4 regions of the Streptomyces sp. G7(2002) genome follow, and region 1 is predicted to be linked to each of the others. Evidence: riboswitches for the same ligand, from Rfam matches in the RefSeq annotation. Region 1 holds a riboswitch; each other region holds the start of a gene.
What was found. A riboswitch is a leader RNA that binds a small molecule or an ion and turns the genes downstream of it on or off. The one in region 1 is predicted to bind cobalamin.
Positions count from the first base shown of each region.

Region 2: linked by a shared signal. The riboswitch ahead of NUT86_RS13250 (HoxN/HupN/NixA family nickel/cobalt transporter) and the one ahead of metE (5-methyltetrahydropteroyltriglutamate--homocysteine S-methyltransferase) in region 1 are both predicted to bind cobalamin.
Region 3: linked by a shared signal. The riboswitch ahead of NUT86_RS13070 (prenyltransferase/squalene oxidase repeat-containing protein) and the one ahead of metE (5-methyltetrahydropteroyltriglutamate--homocysteine S-methyltransferase) in region 1 are both predicted to bind cobalamin.
Region 4: linked by a shared signal. The riboswitch ahead of thiI (tRNA uracil 4-sulfurtransferase ThiI) and the one ahead of metE (5-methyltetrahydropteroyltriglutamate--homocysteine S-methyltransferase) in region 1 are both predicted to bind cobalamin.

Region 1 covers NZ_CP102609.1:7,445,144-7,449,972, reverse strand. The annotation lists gene NUT86_RS31755 (L,D-transpeptidase family protein) at 1-484, shown strand, start outside; gene NUT86_RS31750 (aldo/keto reductase) at 635-1,693, opposite strand; cobalamin riboswitch at 1,879-2,066, shown strand; gene metE (5-methyltetrahydropteroyltriglutamate--homocysteine S-methyltransferase) at 2,239-4,563, shown strand; gene lysA (diaminopimelate decarboxylase) at 4,658-4,829, opposite strand, start outside.
Region 2 covers NZ_CP102609.1:3,217,198-3,222,026, reverse strand. The annotation lists gene NUT86_RS13265 (enoyl-CoA hydratase/isomerase family protein) at 1-137, shown strand, start outside; gene NUT86_RS13260 (DoxX family protein) at 324-875, shown strand; gene NUT86_RS13255 (VOC family protein) at 1,056-1,556, shown strand; gene NUT86_RS13250 (HoxN/HupN/NixA family nickel/cobalt transporter) at 1,581-2,717, opposite strand; cobalamin riboswitch at 2,749-2,996, opposite strand; gene NUT86_RS13245 (alpha/beta fold hydrolase) at 3,084-3,932, opposite strand; gene NUT86_RS13240 (MarR family winged helix-turn-helix transcriptional regulator) at 3,929-4,576, opposite strand; gene NUT86_RS13235 (hypothetical protein) at 4,717-4,829, shown strand, end outside.
Region 3 covers NZ_CP102609.1:3,179,069-3,183,897, forward strand. The annotation lists gene NUT86_RS13065 (MBL fold metallo-hydrolase) at 153-1,241, shown strand; cobalamin riboswitch at 1,551-1,672, shown strand; gene NUT86_RS13070 (prenyltransferase/squalene oxidase repeat-containing protein) at 1,896-3,203, shown strand; gene NUT86_RS13075 (SCO2322 family protein) at 3,203-3,886, shown strand; gene NUT86_RS13080 (CbiQ family ECF transporter T component) at 3,883-4,829, shown strand, end outside.
Region 4 covers NZ_CP102609.1:501,807-506,635, forward strand. The annotation lists gene NUT86_RS02230 (endonuclease/exonuclease/phosphatase family protein) at 1-253, opposite strand, end outside; gene NUT86_RS02235 (flavin reductase family protein) at 767-1,387, opposite strand; gene NUT86_RS02240 (beta family protein) at 1,823-2,872, opposite strand; cobalamin riboswitch at 3,030-3,248, shown strand; gene thiI (tRNA uracil 4-sulfurtransferase ThiI) at 3,401-4,615, shown strand; partial or broken gene NUT86_RS02250 (SAM-dependent methyltransferase) at 4,772-4,829, shown strand, end outside.

The sequences.
Region 1 (4,829 bases):
CTCCTTCAACATCGGCGCCGACCACAAGGCCGTCATCGATGTCCCCTCGCACACGATGACCATGTACGAGAACGGCAAGAGCGTCGGCAGCATCCGCGGCTCCGCCGGTTCCCCGCAGGACCCGACCCGCGGCGGCGTGCACACCGTGCGCAGCAAGAACGCGGCCGAGACGATGGACTCCTCCACCATCGGCCATGGCGACGAGTGGAGCCTGGACTCCAAGTGGGTCACCCACCTCACCGCGTCCGGGACCTTCCTGCACTCCGCCCCGTGGAACAAGTCCATCGGTGTGGAGAACAACAGCCACGGCTGCTTCGGCATGACGACCTCGGACGCCAAGAGGGCCTACGACTTCCTGACGATCGGCTCCACCGTCGAGGTCAAGAACACCAGCAACACCAACAAGACCGACGTCGGCAACGGCCTGGAGGTCTGGCAGGAGAGCTGGGAGCAGTGGAAGCAGCGCAGCGCGCTGACGCACTGACCCGGCGGGCGCCCCTCCGCGGGGCCCGCGGCTGCGGATGACCAGCAGCCAAGAGACCACCGAACGCCGCCGCCCGGCCCCCAGGGGTGGCGGCGTTCGGCGTACCGGGCGAACCCGGCAGGCGGCGGGCGCCCGTGGCGCGGCGTCCGGTCAGCGGATCTCGCTCGCCGTACGGCGGTAGGTGGAGCGCCGGTCGTCGATCTCGGCCCAGCGGTCGCCGTAGACGTTCTCGATGATGCCCGGCTCCCGCAGGAAGTCGTGGGGGAAGCCCAGTGGCACCGCGCTGGTCCGGTCGAGCCGGGCCAGCGCGTCGGCGTCCAGCGTGATGCCGACGGCGCCGAGGTTGTCGAGGAGCTGGCTCTCCTTGGTGGCAGCGATGATCGGGATGATGTTGCCGGGCCGGCTGCGCAGCCACGCCAGGGCCACCTGCGCGGGGCTCCAGCCGCCCTGCTCGGCGATCTCCAGCACCGCGGTGACGGTCTCCTCCTCGTTGTGGTCCCGCACGGTGCCCGCGTCGACGGTGTCCAGCCGGCCCGTCTCGCCGCGGCGGTACTTTCCGGTGAGCTTGCCGGCCGCGAGCGGCGCCCAGGCCAGCACGGCCAGATCGAAGGCGCGGGCCTGCGGCAGCAGTTCGCGCTCCGGCGTCCGCTCCAGCAGGTTGTAGCGCAGCTGCGAGCCCGCGAAGGCGGTCCAGCCGCGCAGCTCGGCAAGGGTGTTGGCCTGCGCGATCTCCCAGGCGGGCCAGTCGGAGACGCCGATGTAGAGCACCTTTCCCGAGCGCACCACGTCGTCGAGTGCCCGCATCACCTCCTCCACGGGAGTGAAGTTGTCCCGTGCGTGCACCCACAGCACATCGAGGTGGTCGGTGCGCAGCCGGTCCAGGCTCGCCTCCACCGACCGGACCAGGTTCTTGCGGTGGTTGCCCGCCGCGTTCACCTCCCCCTTGCGGGTCGCGCAGGTGTACTTGCTGGCCAGGACGAAGCGGTCCCGGCGGCCTTCGAGCAGCTCACCGAGGATTCGCTCGGAGGTGCCGCCGGTGTAGTTGTTGGCGGTGTCGATGAAGTTGCCGCCCGCCTCCGCGTAGGCGTCCAGGATCCGGCCGCTGGTGTCCTTGGGGGCGCCCCAGCCCCAGTCGTCGCCGATGGTCATGGCGCCCAGACTCAGCTCGCTCACCCGCAGACCGGTCCTGCCGAACAGTGTGTAGCGCACGGTGTTCCCTTCGCTCAGCGACAGCTGCAGATCGTGCGCCCACGCTAGGAGCTGGAGCGCACTCCAGGGCAAGCGACGGCGCCGCGGGCGGGGCCGCGCGGCGTCCCGGCGGTGGCCCATGTCACCCGCGGGAGCCCCGGCCCCGGTGTCCGATCCGGGCGCCAGCGCCTAGGGTGGCCGGTGCAACTGGTTCGCCCTGCCCGCCAGGCAGGCGCGTCGCAAGAGGGAACCCGGTGGAAATCCGGGACTGCCCCGCAGCGGTGAGTGGGAACGACCGCCGTCATACGCACTGGGCCCGGCCGGGTCTGGGAAGCGACGGCCAGTAGATGTCCGCCTTCGGCGGACGTGCCCGCGAGTCCGAAGACCTGCCAGTGCCCCCGCGCCACCGGTGTGCGGGGTGATCTCGGTGACCTCGAGGGCGGGTCGGCGGACACATCGGGCGGGCACGGCCGGCGGCAGAGCGCCGGGGCCCGCCAGGTTTGCCGTCCCTTCGCGTCCTCGACCCTCCCGGGGTCCATGGAGACACACTCGCGAAGGAGAGTTCCGTGACCAGCAGGTCCGCAGCCGCGGCAGCACGAGCGACCGTGCACGGCTACCCCCGTCAGGGGCCGAACCGTGAACTGAAGAAGGCCATCGAGGGCTACTGGAAGGGCCGGGTCGGCGCCGACGCCCTCCGCACCACCGCCGCCGGGCTGCGCCGCGACAACTGGCAGCAGCTCGCCGGGGCCGGCGTCCACGAGGTGCCGACCGGCGACTTCTCGTACTACGACCACGTCCTGGACACCAGCGTGATGGTCGGCGCGATCCCGGCCCGGCACCGCGCCGCGGTGGCCGCCGACCCCCTGGACGGCTACTTCGCGATGGCCCGCGGCACCCAGGACGTGACGCCGCTGGAAATGACCAAGTGGTTCGACACCAACTACCACTATCTCGTACCGGAGTTGGGGCCGGACACGGTCTTCGCCGCGGACTCCGCCCAGCAGGTCGGCCAGCTGACGGAGGCGCTCGGCCTGGGCCTCGCCGCGCGCCCGGTCCTCGTCGGGCCGGTCACCTACCTCCTGCTGGCCAAGCCCGCGCCCGGCGTCGCGGCCGGCTTCGATCCGCTGACGCTGCTCGACCGGCTGCTGCCCGTCTACGCCGAGGTGCTCGCCGATCTGCGGGCGGCCGGCGCCGACTGGGTGCAGCTGGACGAGCCGGCGCTGGTGCAGGACCGCTCCCCCGCCGTGCTCAACGCGGCGGCCCGCGCCTACCGCGACCTCGGCACACTCACCGACCGCCCGCAGCTGCTGGTCGCCTCGTACTTCGACCGGCTGGGCGAGGCGCTGCCGGTGCTGGCCAAGGCGCCCGTCGAGGGCCTGGCGCTGGACTTCACCGGAGCCGCGGCCGGCAACCTCAAGGTTCTCGCTGCGGTCGGCGGGCTGCCCGGCAAGCGGCTGATCGCCGGCGTCGTCAACGGCCGCAATGTGTGGATCAACCACTACGAGAAGTCGCTGGCCACCCTGGGCACGCTCCTGGGCCTGGCCGGGCGGGTCGATGTGTCGTCCTCCTGCTCACTGCTGCACGTCCCGCTGGACACCGGCGCCGAGCGGGACATCGACCCGCAGATCGCCCGCTGGCTCGCCTTCGCCCGGCAGAAGACCACGGAGATCGTGACGCTGGCGCGCGGGCTGGCGCGGGGCACCGACACCATCGCGGCCGAACTCGCCGCCAACCGCGCGGACCTGTCCTCCCGGGCAGGCTCGGCGCTCACCCATGACCCGGCGGTGCGCTCCCGCGCCGCGGCCGTCACCGACGCCGACGGCCGCCGTTCCCAGCCGTACGCCGAACGTGCCGCCGCCCAGCGCGCGCACCTCGGGCTGCCGCTGCTGCCGACCACCACCATCGGTTCGTTCCCGCAGACCGCCGAACTGCGCACCGCCCGCGCCGAGCTGCGGGCCGGGCGGCTCGACGCCGAAGGGTACAAGGAGCGGATCTCGGCGGAGATCCGCGAGGTCCTCGCCTTCCAGGAGAAGGCCGGTATCGATGTGCTGGTGCACGGTGAGCCGGAACGCAACGACATGGTGCAGTACTTCGCCGAGCAGCTGACCGGCTATCTCGCCACCCAGCACGGCTGGGTGCAGTCCTACGGCACCCGCTATGTCCGGCCGCCGATCCTGGCCGGGGACATCTCCCGCCCCGGACCGATGACCGTGCGCTGGACCCGCTATGCCCAGTCGCTCACCGAGCGGCCGGTCAAGGGCATGCTCACCGGCCCGGTCACCATGCTCGCCTGGTCCTTCGTCCGCGACGACCAGCCGCTGGGCGACACCGCCCGCCAGGTGGCGCTCGCCCTGCGCGACGAGGTGAACGACCTGGAGGCGGCGGGCACTTCGGTCATCCAGGTCGACGAGCCGGCGCTGCGCGAGACGCTGCCGCTGCGCGCCGCCGGCCACGCGGAGTACCTGGCCTGGGCCACCGAGGCCTTCCGGCTCACCACCGGCGGGGTCCGGCCTGACACCCAGATCCACACCCATATGTGCTACGCGGAGTTCGGGGACATCCTCCGGGCCATCGAGCACCTCGACGCCGATGTCATCAGTCTGGAGGCGGCCCGCTCCCATATGCAGGTCGCCTCGGAGCTCGCCACGGCCGGCTATCCGCGCGAGGTGGGGCCCGGTGTCTATGACATCCACTCGCCGCGCGTCCCGGACGTGGCCGAGGCAACGGCCCTTCTGCGCAAGGGACTTGACGCCATTCCGGCGGAGCGGCTGTGGGTCAACCCGGACTGCGGTCTGAAGACCCGCGGCTGGCCCGAGGTACGGGCCGCCCTGGAGAACCTGGTCGCTGCGGCCCGCGAGATCCGCGGCAGCCTGCCCGGCGGGGTCTCCTGACACCCTGAGGGCCGGGGGCCGGGGGCCGGTGCCCGTAGGGGTGCCGGCCCCCGGCCCGGGGCCGCCATACCGGGGCGGGGACGGCGGTGGCCGCTCAGGGCAGGTCACGGCGCATCAGATCCGCGTGGGTCTCGCGCCGTACGACGGGGCGGGAGCGGCCGTCGCGGCAGAAGACGACCGGTGGGCGGCAGGCCGCGTTGTAGTTGTTGGCCAGGGAGTAGGTGTAGGCGCCGGTGACCGGGACGGCGATCAGATCGCCGGGCCTC
Region 2 (4,829 bases), 4.2 Mb from region 1:
TGCTGGGACCCCAGCGGCAGGCCACCGCCGTCAATCCCCGGCCGGCGGTGGCGCGGTCGCACTTCGGGCAGGCGATCGCCGCGTTCCTCGGGAAGCAGCCGGCGGCAGTCCCGCCGGACCCGCCCCTCGCGCCCTGAGCAGGGATGACATGCGGCGGGTCCGAGGTGATGGCCTCGGACCCGCCGCACGGCCGCCACATGCCCCGCATGCCCTGTTGTTCGCCGTGGGGGTGCTGTGTATCGTCGGAGGGTGACTTGAAGTTTCAAGTAATTGTCCGCGGCCTCGTGGGGCCGCCCCCCCCGACATGCGAAAGAGCGCTCCTGATGACGTCCCCCCTCGGCACCCTTGCGTCCTCCCGCATCGCCACCCCCATCCGCGCCGCCCCCTCTCTGTACGGCTACGACGCAGGGCTCCTCCTGCTGCGCCTCGCGCTCGGACTGACCATGGCGGCCCACGGCGCACAGAAGCTGTTCGGCTGGTTCGGCGGACCGGGGCTGGACGGGACCGGGCAGTTCTTCACGATGAGCGGCTATCCGGCGGGCAGGACGATGGCCGTCGTCGCCGGCCTCACCGAGACGCTCGGCGGGCTCGGGCTGGCGGCCGGGCTGCTCACGCCGCTGGCCGGTGCGGCGGTCGTCGGCACGATGATCAACGCCCTTGCCGTGAAGTGGGGCGGCGGCTTCTTCGCGCCCAAGGGGGTGGAGTACGAGCTGCTGCTGACCGTCGGTGCGGCGGCCCTGACGCTGACCGGGCCCGGCCGTTGCGCCATCGACCGCTTCCTGCCCGCTCTGCGCGCAGCTCGCCCGGTCCATGGCGTGGTCGCGCTGGTGCTGGGTGTGGTGATGGCCGCCGGGGTGCTGCTGGTCCGGAAGTGACGCCTGGGGTGAGTCCCGGGGGCCTCGCCGTGAATGCACCGGAAGTGCGCCACGGTCCGGACGTCGGCCGGTCGGATACCGGCCGGCCCTGGGCGGCGGCCGGGTGTGCGAGGTAGTAGAGCAGAAGCAGGGGGCGGCGCCACGGTGGTGTCGCGGCCGGGAGATCGGAGAACAGGCTTCATGTCCGTACGACGTCTGAACCACGCGGTGCTCAACGTCCGCGATGTGCCGCGGTCGGTGGCGTTCTACACCGAGGCCCTCGGGCTGACGGTGGATGTCGAGATACCGGGGCGGGCCGCGTTTCTCAGCGCTCCCGGCTCACACAACGATCATGATCTGGGGCTGTTCGCGGTGGCACCGGACGCGCCGGGGCCCGAGGCCGGGCGGGTCGGGCTCTACCACCTGGCCTGGGAGGTCGGCACGCTCGGCGAACTCGTCGCGGCCCGGACGCGGCTCACTGAGCGAGGCGCCCTGGTGGGCTCCAGCGATCACCTCGTCGCCAAGTCGCTGTACGCCAAGGACCCGGACGGCAACGAGTTCGAGGTGATGTGGCGGGTGCCGCGGGAGGACTGGCCGGGCCCGGACCTGCCGGACCGGCTGCTGCCCCTCGATCTGGGGGCGGCGCTGGAGCGCTGGGGCCCGGACCGGGAGACGGGCGCCGCCGCCGGCTCGGCCACCTGAGGGGCCCCGGGCGGCCGGGCTTCCTCAGGTACCGGGCGTGGTCTGCTCCGCCGGCTCCGCTCGCCCGGCCCGCGCCGCCCAGCGCTTCTCGACGCCGGCCAGCCGCCAGTACGCCAGCGCCGCGGCCCACACCACCACGAACAGGCCGACGATGATGAAGCCGACGTTGTCGAGGTCGAGGCCGGAAATCCAGCCGGTCAGCGCATCGTTGAGGCCGAGCTTGTCGTGCAGCACGGTCACCAGCTCGATGGTGCCGATGAAGAAGGCGACGGCGATCGACAGACCGGTGATGGTGAGGTTGTAGTAGACCTTGCGCACCGGGTTGGAGAACGCCCACTGGTAGGCGAAGTTCATGAAGGTGCCGTCGAGGGTGTCGAACAGGCTCATTCCGGCGGCGAACAGCAGCGGCAGGCACAGGATCGCGTACCAGGGCAGGCCCGCCGCGGCGCCGCTGCCCGCCATCACCATCAGGGTCACCTCCGTCGCGGTGTCGAAGCCGAGCCCGAAGAGGAAGCCGAGCGGGAACATCTGGCCGGGGCGGGAGATGGAGCGGGTGAACCGCCCCAGGAAGCGGTTCATGAAACCGCGCGCATCCAGGCGCTGCTCCAGCTCGGCCTCGTCGTAGCGGCCCTCGCGCATCCCGCGGAAGACCCGCCAGATCCCGGCCAGCGCGACGAGGTTGAGGGCGGCGATGAGGTAGAGGAACGTTCCCGAGACCGTGGTGCCGATGGTGCCCAGGATCTGGTGTGTACGGGACTCGTCGTCGAGCAGTGTGCCGGCGAGCTGGGCGCCGCCGGCCACGAGGGCCGCCATCGCCACGACCACACTGGAGTGGCCGAGGGCGAACCAGAAGCCCACCGAGACCGGGCGCTTGCCGTCGGCCATCAGCTTGCGGGTGGTGTTGTCGATCGCGGCGATGTGGTCGGCGTCGAAGGCGTGCCGCATACCGAGGGTGTACGCGGTGACGCCGAGCCCGACGCCGAACACCTGGCTGCCGACGGAGTAGTGGTGCGGGACCACGAGCAGGAAAAGCACGCCGAAGGCGACGACATGCAGCCCGGCTATGACTGCCATCAGGCCCGCGGTGCGGAGGGTGTCCTGCCGGCGCCAGCGGAACGCGGCCGGGGCAGGGGTGTTCGGGGTATCGGTGGGCAGGGCCATCCGGCGGTCACGCTCCAGCACCTCGTGGATCAGTTCGTGAGATGCCGTGGCCGGTCTCCTGGCTTAGGGGTATCACCCTGCTCCTGTTGAGCTTGGGGAAGGGTGGCCGCGTCCGCCCCCGCCTTCCCGGCCGCGGGCTGCGGTCAGTGGCGCCGCAGGCGCGCCAGGCGCCTGCGGAAGGGGTGGAAACTCCCCGATCACAGTGGCGAGGGCCGCTCCGGGCTGGGACCACAAGGGTCCGTCACCGGATTCCCGAACACCACGGCCCGGCCACTCTAGCCGCTGCCCGGACGGCGCTCGCTGTGCGGGGGTTTCCGCGGTCCGGAGGGAGAGCGGCCCGCGGTGGGGCAGTGGTCCAGGGGCGGGTCAGTAGTCCAGGGAGGAGAGGAAGGCGTGCAGTTCGTGGTCGAAGAGCGGGGTGTTCTCCAGATTGACCATATGGGCCGCACCCGGTATCCGGACTCTTCGGGCGCCCGGAACCGTCAGGGCTATCGCATGGGCGTTGGCGGAGATGTCTCCGCTGTCGAGATCGCCGTCGAACACGACCGTCGGCACCCGGACCTCGCCGAGGCGGCCGGCGGCGCCGACCTCCAGCGGCATACCGGCACCCATACCGTCGGCATGGACCTCCACATTGGCCGCGGCCGAGGCGCGCATCCGTTCGCGGAATCCCGGGTGCACCGCGGACGGCTCGCGATGGGGCCCGTCCACCCACATCCGCAGGAAGTGCTCGACATACCGCTCCGCGCCGTCCGGTGCGCCGATCGCCGCGACCTGCTCCTTGATGTGCGCCAGGATGAAGGGGTCGGTGAAGGCCCGGCCGCTGATGCCGGGCGAGGCGAGCGCGAGGGCCGTCACCCGGTCCGGGTGGGCGAGGGCGGTGTCGAGCGCGACCCGCGCGCCGTGGGAAAGGCCGACGAGGACCGCGCTGGGAACATCGAGCGCGTCGAGCAGGGCACACAGATCGTCGTGGTTGGCGTAGTCCCCGGTCACGGTGGAGGACAGGCCGTGGCCGCGGGAGTCGTAACGGATCGCGCGCAGGCCTGAGTTGACCAGCCAGGTGAATTGCTCGTCCCACATGTGCTGGTCGAGCATGCCGCCGTGCAGCAGCACCACCGCAGGGCCCGAGCCGGCCGTCTCGTAGAACAGCTCGCCCTCGTCGACCGGCACGAGGCCGTTGTCGATCTCGGACCAGGCGGTGATTCTCTGCGTCATGCTCCTGACCGTCCTTTGTGCATGAGAGGGGCTGTGGGTCTGCTGTCGTGGCCTTCAGGGTTGCCGTTGCTCCCGTTACTGCCTTCACTGCCACGACTGTCCCGACTGCCCTGACTGTCGGTTTCCTCCCGTTGAACGCGCGAGCCGTTCGCCAGGTGCCGGAATTCCTCGCCGAGTCGGTCGAGGACGTGCAGCGCGGTGCGGACGTCCTCGGCGGGCAGGTCGGCCAGTCGCTGCCGCAGCTCCGTCGACTCGAACCGCTGGATCCCGCGTATCGCCGCCGTGCCTTCGGTGGTGAGCCGGATCAGGGAGGAGCGGCGGTGTGCGGGATTCGGGGCCGTCACGACCAGGCCCAGCTCCGCGGCGTGGTTCACCCAGCGCTGCACCGGCTGGCGGTCGAGCCCCATCGTGCGCGCCAACTGCGGGACGGTGCGGGGGCCTTCGGTGTGCAGGGCGTCCAGCAGTGCGTGTTCGCCGGCGGTCATGCCCGTGTCGGCCAGCTCGCGTTCCACCGCGCGCACGACCGTGCGGTGCAGTGGCCACAGGCGTCGGATGACGTCGTACAACAGATCTTCGGTGGCCGTCGGTTCCCCGGCGCTGTCTCCGCCGGCGTGCTCGCCGGCATCCCCCTCGATGACACTCATGATGTCATGATGACACCGGTGATGTCGTTTGGGAAGGGGGCTGCCGCGGAATGGAGTTGAGGAGACGGACGGGTGTGCTGAGGCTCGTGTGACCGGTGGGCGAGTGGCGAATGCGAATGGGTGAGGAAGGTGGACGGCGGATGAAGGTCGGTCTGTTGCGTGCGGTCGGGGTCGCCACGGCGGTCTACGGTGCGGCGGTGGCCGCGGTGCCCGATCTGCTGGCACGGCCCTCGGGGCTGGTCGATGAGGAGGG
Region 3 (4,829 bases), 4.3 Mb from region 1:
GGAACTGATACCAGTTCTAGTTCGAGGAGTCCACGGCACCGGCCGAATCCCAACTCACCGCAGCCGAAGGGGCACTTCAAGCCGCATTGAAACCAGTTCTAGTTATAGTGAGGCCGGGTACCGGGTGTATGCCGCACCGAGAGGGGACCGGGATGACCACGCAGGTGACCGACCACAAGGGCGGGGTGTGGAGCATCGCCGTCCCCATCCCGGACAACCCGCTCGGCCACACCCTCGTCCACCTCCTGGAGACCGACCGCGGGCCGGTGCTCATCGACACCGGCTGGGACGACCCGGACTCCTGGGACACCCTCGTCGCCGGCGTCACCGCCTGCGGGTTCGGCCTCACCGACCTCCACGGCGTCCTGATCACCCACCATCACCCCGACCACCACGGCCTGTCCGCCAAGGTCCGGGAGGCCTCCGGCGCCTGGATCGCGATGCATGCCGCCGACACCGCGGTGGTCCGCCGCACGCGCGAGGCCGAACCGGGCCAGTGGCTCGATTACCTGCTCACCAAGCTCGCAGCGGCGGGCGCACCGGACGACCATCTGGCGCCTCTGCGGAAGGCGCGCGCCACTGGGGGCGGCCGGAAGCTGCCCGGCCGGCGGGCCGCGCTGCCGGACCGCGGTATCGACCCCGGCGCGCTGCTCGACCTGCCGGGGCGCCGGGTGCGCGCCATCTGGACGCCCGGTCACACCCCCGGGCATGTGTGCCTCCACCTGGAGGAGGAGCACCCCTCGGCGCGGACCCCCGGCTTCGGCCGGCTGTTCTCCGGCGACCACCTCCTGCCCGGCATCACCCCGCACATCGGCCTGTACGAGGCCCCGGACGACGGTCTTGGCGCGCACGATGGCGCGCACGAAGGGGAGAGCCTGCGGGAGGGCACCGACCCCCTGGGCGACTACCTCGACTCCCTCGAACGCGTCGGCCGGCTCTCCCCCGCCGAGGTGCTGCCCGCCCATCAGCACGCCTTCACCGACGCCGGTGGCCGGGTGCGCGCGCTGATCGCCCACCACGAGGAGCGGCTGGCCCGGCTGAGAGCGCTGCTCCAGGAACCGCGCACCGTCTGGCAGCTCGCCGAGACCATGGAGTGGAACCGCCCCTGGGAGCAGATCCCGTACGGCTCCCGCAACATCGCCGTGTCGGAGGCCGGGGCCCATCTGCGCCGTCTGGTGAAGCTGGGGCATGCGGAGGGGGTGCCGGGCTCCGATCCGGTGACCTACCGGGCGGTGGGGTAGCTCGGTCGTCTCGCCGTCGCCTTCTGTGGCGAGGCGAGGGGCGGGTGTGGCGAGGCGAGGGGGCGGGCCGCTTGACGTGTGCCCGGCGCCTGGCCTCTTCGGCGCCCCGGCAGCAGGTTCGGTGCCCAGCACGTTCGGCACCCCGGCAGGTTCAGTGCCCAGCTCGTACCCGGTCCTCGTCCCTCCGGCTCGTCCGGCTCGTCCGACTACCGTCCCCCCGGCTCCCGTCCCCCCGGCTCACGCCCGGCTCATGCGCGGCTCCCCCCGGCTCGCGCCCACTTCCGTCGGCTCGTACGTGCGAGCGAGCGCCCGGCGGGTGCCGGTTAAGGTGTGCGGGACAACTTCATCCGTACCCGATCGGGGGAAGCCGGTGGAAATCCGGCGCTGACCCGCAACCGTGAGGACGGCCCGTCCGTACCGCGCCGGCTGGACCGGCAGGGACGGCCGTACGAGCCGGAGCACCCGAGGGGGCACGACCAAGGCTCCCGCCACCGGAAACGTCCGCCACACGGACGGCCGGTGCGCGGCACCGTCGAGGTATACGGAGCTGAGCCCGGTGCCACCGCGTCGCGATCCGAGGGGATCGGCGCGCGGGTGGTCGGCCGAGCGTGGCTGCGTACATCGCCGCGACCCGACCCGAGAGGCACCGACCCGATGGCCCCCATGGCTTCCATGGCTCACCAGGCCCCCCTGACGCACCCCGCCGCCTTCCTGGCGCGCCGCGCCGCCACGGCGCTGGCGGCCGCGGTGGTGCTGGGCACGGCCGCTGCCCCCGCCGCGTACGCCGACTCCCCTTCCGCGTCCCCCACGAAGCTGCCGGACGGCCTGTACGGCACCAAGGACCCGAAGTACGACGGGGTCTGGCGGCAGTCGCTGGCACTGCTGGCACAGGACACGGTGGGGCTGCGGCCCGCGGCGTCCGCCGTGCGCTGGCTGGTCGGGCAGCAGTGCGCCGACGGCGCGTTCACCGCCTTCCGCGCCGAGCCCGGCAAGCCCTGCGACGGCAAGACCATGCGGGACACCAACCAGACGGCCGCCGCCGTGCAGGCACTGGCCGCGCTCGGCGGGCACGGTGACACCGTGAAGAAGGCCGTGGGCTGGCTGAAATCGGTGCAGAACGAGGACGGCGGCTGGAGCTCGATGGCCGGTTCGCCCAGCGACGCCAACTCCACGTCCGTGGTCATCGGCGCACTCGCGGCGGCGGGCGAGAAGCCGCAGTCCGTGACGTCGAAGAAGGGCGACAAGACCCCCTACGACGGGCTGCTCACCTTCCAGCTGGGCTGCGACGCGAAGGAGGGCGAGCGCGGCGCGTTCACCTTCCAGCTCAAGGGCGCCGCCCCGAACGCCGACGCCACCGCGGCCGCCGCGATCGGAGCGCTCGGAAAGGGCTTTGTCGTCGCGCCCGCAGATCAGCGCGCAAAGGCCCCGGTCAAGCCGCTGAACTGCACGGATGCCGGGGGCGAGAAGGCAGGCAAGGGCGATCCGGCGCAGGCCGCGGAGGGTGGCGACGCCTTCCTCGTCGCCCAGCTCGACAAGAACGGGCAGCATCTGCTCTCCGCGATGCCGGGCGCCGAGAAGCAGCCCGACGTCGGCAACACCGCGGATGCCGTGGTGGCGCTGGCGGCCGGTGGGCACGGTGCCGCCGCGGCGAAGCCGCTGAAGTGGCTGGAGAAGAACGCGGCGGAGTGGGCCGAGCAGAGCGGCCCCGCCGCATACGCCCAGCTGGTGCTGGCCGCGCACGCCACCGGCACCGACCCGCGCTCCTTCGGCGGCACCGACCTGGTGGCAGCGCTCAACGCCACCGGCCCGAAGCCGGCCGCCGCGCCGAAGAAGGACGCCGGGGACTCCGACGACTCCGCGGACGGCGGCGCCATCAGCGTGTGGTGGGTCATCGGCGTCGGCCTCGCCATCGGCGCCGGCATCGGGTTCCTGCTGAGCAGCCGGAAGAAGAACCAGCTCTGATGCGGCGTTCCAGGATCGCCGGCGCCGTGCTGCTGGCCGGTACGGTCACCGGCCTGGCCGCCGGGCCCGCGCAGGCGCAGGAGTACCGCTACTGGTCGTTCTGGGACGGCAAGGGCGGCTCCTGGGCGTATGCCACCCAAGGGCCGGCCACTCTGCGGCCGGCCGACGGCGCGGTCGAGGGCTTCCGTTTCACCGTCGGCGCCGACTCCGCCGCGGCCGGCAAGCCGCGCGGGGCCGCCGACTTCGACGCGATCTGCCGCGACACCCCCGCCAAGGACGGCCGTAAACGGATCGGCATCGTCCTGGACTTCGGCACCGCGGCGGACGCGCCCGGCGGGGAGCGGCCGCCGAAGGCCAGGGCCGAGTGTGCTCAGGTGTCGGAGGACGCCTCGGCGGGCGAGGCGCTGGCGGCGGTCGCCGGGCCGCTGCGCTATGACGCCAACGCCCTGCTGTGTGCCATCGCCGGCTACCCGAAGGCGGGGTGCGCGGAGGCGGTGAGCGGGTCGAAGGGGCAGGCGTCCTCCGCCGCGCCGTCCGCGGGGGCGGGGGACCGTGACGGCGCAGACGGCGAGGGCGACGGGAGCGGGGACGGCGGGCCGTCCGCCGGGCTGCTCGGCGGGGGCGCGGCCGTCGTCGTCCTGGGTGCGGCAGCGGTGTGGCAGGCACGCCGCCGACGCGGATGAGCGCCCCGCAGGCGACCCGCACCACCGCGCTGCACGCCGGCGCCTGGTGGCTGTGGGCGCTGGGCCTGGCCACCGCGGCCTCCCGCACCACCGATCCGCTGCTGCTGGGGCTGCTGGTGGGCGTGGCCGGCTATGTCGTCGCGGCACGTCGTACGGACGCGCCGTGGGCCCGCTCGTACGGTGCGTTCGTCAAGCTCGGGCTGGTCGTGATCGCCATCCGGCTGGTCTTCGCCTTCTTCCTGGGCTCGCCGATTCCCGGTACGCACACCCTCGTCACCCTGCCCGAAGTGCCGCTGCCGGACTGGGCGAAGGGCGTCCGGATCGGCGGCCGGGTCACCGCGGAGGGCATGGTCTTCGCCCTGTACGACGGGCTGAAACTGGCCACCCTCCTCATCTGTGTGGGCGCCGCCAATGCGCTCGCCAACCCCGCCCGGCTCCTGAAGTCCCTGCCCGGTGCGCTCTACGAGGCGGGCGTCGCGGTGGTCGTCGCGATGACCTTCGCCCCGAACCTGGTCGCCGACGTCCAGCGGCTGCGCGCCGCCCGCCGGCTGCGCGGGCGTCCCGACCGCGGGATCAAGGCACTCCTCCAGGTCGGGCTGCCGGTGCTGGAGGGCGCGCTGGAGCGCTCGGTGGCACTGGCCGCGGCCATGGACGCACGCGGCTACGGCCGCAGTGCCCAAGTGCCGCCCGCCGTACGCCACACCACGTCCGTGCTCACCCTCGGCGGGCTGCTCGGCGTCTGTGCGGGAACCTATGGGCTGTTGGGCGACACCGGGGGCGGCTACGGGCTGCCGCTGCTGCTCGCCGGGCTGGCGGCGGCGCTCGCCGGGCTGTGGCTCGGTGGCCGCCGGTCGGTGCGCAGCCGCTACCGGCCCGAGCGGTGGGGCGCCCGCGCCTGGCTGGTCGCGGGCTCCGGCATTGCCGTCGCCGCCCTGATGATCTG
Region 4 (4,829 bases), 6.9 Mb from region 1:
GTCCGAGATCCACGGCGACATCACGTAGCTGCCCGTACAGCCCTTCCTGCGTCCCGAGCAGGTGCGGGGCCTCATGCCGCAGCAAGCTACGCATCACGGGCCGGCGCTCGGCCCAGGAATGCGGCCGCACATCCGAGGCGTACCGCAGGTTGAAGGTCATCACCCGCAGCGCCCGCCCGCCGTCCGCGGCGTACGCGTTCCCCGGCCCGTGCACCGCCACCACCGGCCCGGCGACCACCGCAGCAGCCGCCACCCGAAAGGAAAACCGCCGGCTGACCGACGCAGTCGCGGCACCAGAACCAGATCCCGAGGAACCAGGGAGAACAGAGGACGCCAGGGGCGGCGGGGATACCCGGGACGCCAGGGATGCCCGGGACACCGGAGAAGCAGCGAAATCATCCGAAGCAGAGAAATCAGAGAAACCGGTGGCAGCAGAGGGGCCAGAGAAGTCAGCGGAAACAGGTGATCCATTCCACCCGGACACGAGAGCAGTCACAACAACTCCAGTCATCCATCGCACAGGCAGACACCGAAACCGAAGCCACGGCCACAGCCACAGCCACAGCCGAAACCACCCTCGCAACAACAACCATCATGCGAAAGCCTCGAGCCCCGCAGTGGCCATAAGTCACCTACGGGCAAACCGACATGAAACGCATGCGAAACGCGAAGTGCGCGGGGGACGATTCCGCGGGGACCTGGAGATCGAACTCTTCGCCTGCCCCCTCCCCGGCCCCGACCTCCAGGCAGTTCCTCAGCCCTTTCCCTACCGAACGCCGGCCGGCCCCTGCCAGTCCGCATGTCGAATACGGGAGATCTCCCGTACGTCGCCGACCGTCCCCCACTCGTCCTTCCCCAGCCGTGACAGGGGCTTCATCCTGGCGATTTCGGGGTGCCCGTCGACCAGCACGTCCTGCGCCACGACCGCGTGCACCACGCGCCCGAACACCACGGTCGAATCCCCGATTCCCAGCGTGGTGTGCACCTCGCACTCCAATACCACCGGCGAGGCCGCCACCCGCGGCGGCTTGACCCGCAGACTCGGCTCAGAACCGACCCCGGCCGCCTCGAACTCACTCACCCCGTGCGGGAAATCCGTACCCGTGTCATTGATCTGCTCGAAGAGCCCCTCCGGCGCCAGGTTCACCACGAATTGTCCAGTCGCCTCGATATTGCGCAAGGTGTCCTTGCGTCCAACGGAAGTGAACTGCACAACGGGCGGCGCGACGCTGGCGATCGTAAAGAAGGAGTGCGGGGCCAGGTTCGCAGAAGCACAATCAGGGCTGATCGTCGAGACCCAGGCGATGGGCCGCGGCACCACCACCGCGGTCAGGAGCTTGTAGAACTCGTTGCGGGACATGGCAGCAGGGTCGAAGTCGGTACGCATGGTGATCAGTATCCACACGGGCGGCCGCGGATCCCACAGTGGATCTACGTCGCGTTCGGCAGTGTCTGCCGTCCCACCACCACTCACCGCAGCCAAGGCGCTGACCGAAGTCCGAGGACGGGCATCGGCGTGTCACGGGGACGCACGAGACGGGCTGGAACTCCTGGTACGCAGCAGCGGGTTGGGGGCTGCGGTCCGCACCGGGTGCCTCGGCCACCAGCCCTAACGGTCCCATCGGTACGACCGCGCCTACCTCAACAGCTTCCGGCCCGACTGGCCCGACTGGCCGACGTCATGACGTACGCCTGCACCTGCAGCTGGACCTCGGCCCGCGGATCCAGGACGCCCGGCTGGACGACTACGCCCGACTGCTCGCCGCCCAGGGGCTGCGCCGCAATTGCGGCGCCCACACCCGGGTGGCCACTACATGCCAGTTCAGGGACGGCCCAAAGCCGTGAGCCGAGACGTCACGACGGCCAGATGATGCGACGTCGCCCAGGCTCGCCACTCCGTCCCGCCGCCTGCTTTCGCCCGCTGCCGTTTCGCACAGTCCTGCAAACGAGCGTCTCCCCACGACGTGCCCGCGCCGGTGGGCGGCCAATGAGGCGAGGAGACCAGGTCACGACTGAGGGTGAAGAAGTCGTCGTTGCCGGGACGGATCTTTGGATAGACGAAGACCTGCCAGTCTGCCGCCGTGGTGTAACGCATGTTGGGATGCGGAGTCCCACGAGTCCTCAGCGGCATTCGCGGGTGCGTTACACCGAAGTCGCCGAAATCAGGAAAGTTTCCACGCCACCGATCGCAAACCTGCTTCCAGAGAAGCGCGTCTTCCCTCACTACCGGCGTTGCTCGTCCACGTGGGAAGTTCGCCAGATTGACCGGGAAGGCACCGGCGGCCACGCACTCATGGCGCCAAGGCCAACGCGCCATGTGATGGAGAGTTTCCAGCACCTCAACTGTCAGTGCCGCCCTTCTGTCCCGAGAATGCACGGGTCCGGCGTCAATGAGCAGATCGATTTCCTCCGGAACAGCGTGGAGTGTGCGGAGCATCTCGCGGACTCGTGCATCGTCCGGGCGCAGTTCTTGTGCATCACGAGCCGACGAGATGCGTAGACAACCGCCCTGCTGGTGCCACGCCATCACCGCACGAACCTCAGCGAGCGTCTCATCGGTATCAGTACCTCTGAAGACCGGGCGCATCGCGACCTGCCGCTGGCTCAGTGACTCACCGACCCGCACCATCGGACCGCCCACATCACCTTTGAGCACCCGCACGGCCGGTAAGGCTCCGCAATCGACCGTGAGGACCATTCCATTCGGAACGTAGTCCATGGCACGGTTGCAGAAGGTCTCCAGAAGATCTCGAACGTCGCAGTCGGGCACGACCTCCATCACCGGGCGTATCTGCGACTGCACCTCCGCCGACGCATGTCCCAGTGCCAGAAACTCCCCCACCTTGCCCTTGAGAATGGGAACGTAGGCCACCGGCTCCCCCAAGCACAGTACGCACTAAGCCAGTTGAAGTACCAATCACTACTCCCAGAATGACGCATCGTTCCCATACCCGACAGAGTCTCGAATCAGCCATCCCGACTCAAAGTGCAGAATCAAGGTCTGGTTCACGGAATGCGATCCGCCTTGTCTACCCTGGACCGGCAGCTGGTTCGCCCCGTCCGCCAGACGGGGTGTCGCAAGAGGGAACCCGGTGGGAGTCCGGGACTGCCTCGCAGCGGTGAGTGGGAACGACCGCCGTCATGAAGCACTGGGCCCGCATGGGACCTGGGAAGCGACGGTCAGTAGGTGTCCGGTCCTTCGGGATGTGCCCATGAGTCCGAAGACCTGCCACTGCTCGTGCGGGGTGTATCGCCGCGCACGGATTCACGCGTCCCGGCAGCGGGACCGCTGAGCGAGTGGTGTGTTCCACCCAGCCCTGCGCAGAGCGGGGGCGGGCGGGCCCGCACCCCGTTCGCGGCCCGGCGCCGGCCCTCACGACGACTCGCGAAGGAGAGTTTCGTGCCCGGCGAACCGAGCATTCCCTCCAGCCCCTCCCCCAGAGCGCCCCGCCCGAGCGGACCCTGTGTCCTGCTCAAGCATGGTGAGGTCTTCCTCAAGGGCCGCAACCGGCACCTGTTCACCGAGCGGCTGCACGACAACCTCCGCGGCGCCCTGCGCGGCATCGGCGGTTCCACATGGATCAAGTCCGGCCAGAACGTCACCGTGCTCGGCGGCGAGGTCCCGTTGGACGACCTCGTGGAGCGCGCCCGCCGGGTGATCGGGTTCAACTCGGTGGAGCCTGCCCTGCGCGTTCCGAGCACCGTGTCGGACATCACCGAGACAGCCGTGGAGGCGCTCGCCACCGCTCGCGCGGAACGGCCCGGAATCAGTTTCGCCGTGCGGGCCAAGCGGCGGAACAAGAACTTCGAGATGACCTCCTCGCAGTTCGAGCGCTTTCTCGGGGCCCGTATCCGGGAAGCCCTCGGTCCCCTGCCGGTGAACCTCTCCAGCCCGGATGTACTGGTCTCGGTCGAGATCGACCACAAGGAGAGCTACGTCTCCTGGACCCGTCACCAGGGGCCGGGCGGACTGCCCGTGGGCTCCAGCGGACGCGCCCTGGTACTGCTCTCCGGCGGCTACGACTCGCCCGTGGCGGCCTACCGGGCGATGCGCCGCGGACTGCGCTGCGACTTCGTGCACTTCACCGGCGCTCCGTACACGAACGCCGCTTCGGTCTACAAGGCTTACGCCCTCGCCCGTGAACTCAACCGCTACCAGCCCGGTGGGCGACTGCACGTCATCGCGCTCGGTCACGCACAGAAGCAACTGGCCATCGCGGGGGCCGGCCGGCTCCAGGTCGTTGCGCAGCGAAGGCTGATGGTTCGCGCCGCTTCCGCGCTGGCGGACCGGACCCGGGCTGAGGCACTGGTGACCGGCGACAGCCTGGGGCAGGTGGCCAGTCAGACCCTGGCGAACATGGCCGCCGTCGACGAGGCGGCAACCCTGCCGGTGCTGCGGCCGCTGGTCGGCTGGGAGAAGCAGGAGATCATCAACGAAGCCCGGTCCATCGGCACCGCGGAGATCTCCGTGCTGCCGGACGAGGACTGCTGCAAGCTCCTCGCACCGCCCCGGGTCACCCTCTGCGCCGGGCTGACCGACCTGCATACGGTGGAGAAGCGCCTCGACCTGGACGACGTGGTGGACGGCCTGCTGCGCGACATCCAGGTCATGTAACCGGGAGACTCCGGCGAGGAGGCGGAGCCCGGCGCGGACAGCCCGGACCTCCGCCCCGAGTCCGGCCGCCCCGTTCCATCCGTATGTGCGACGGAGCAGTCCGGTCGGCGTCCTCATGTCCCGCGAGATGGCCGGTGAGGAGCCCCGACGGTGCTCGTGATCGGAATCGGCGCGGGGGACCCGGACCATGTGACTCTGGCTGCCGTGCGGGCCA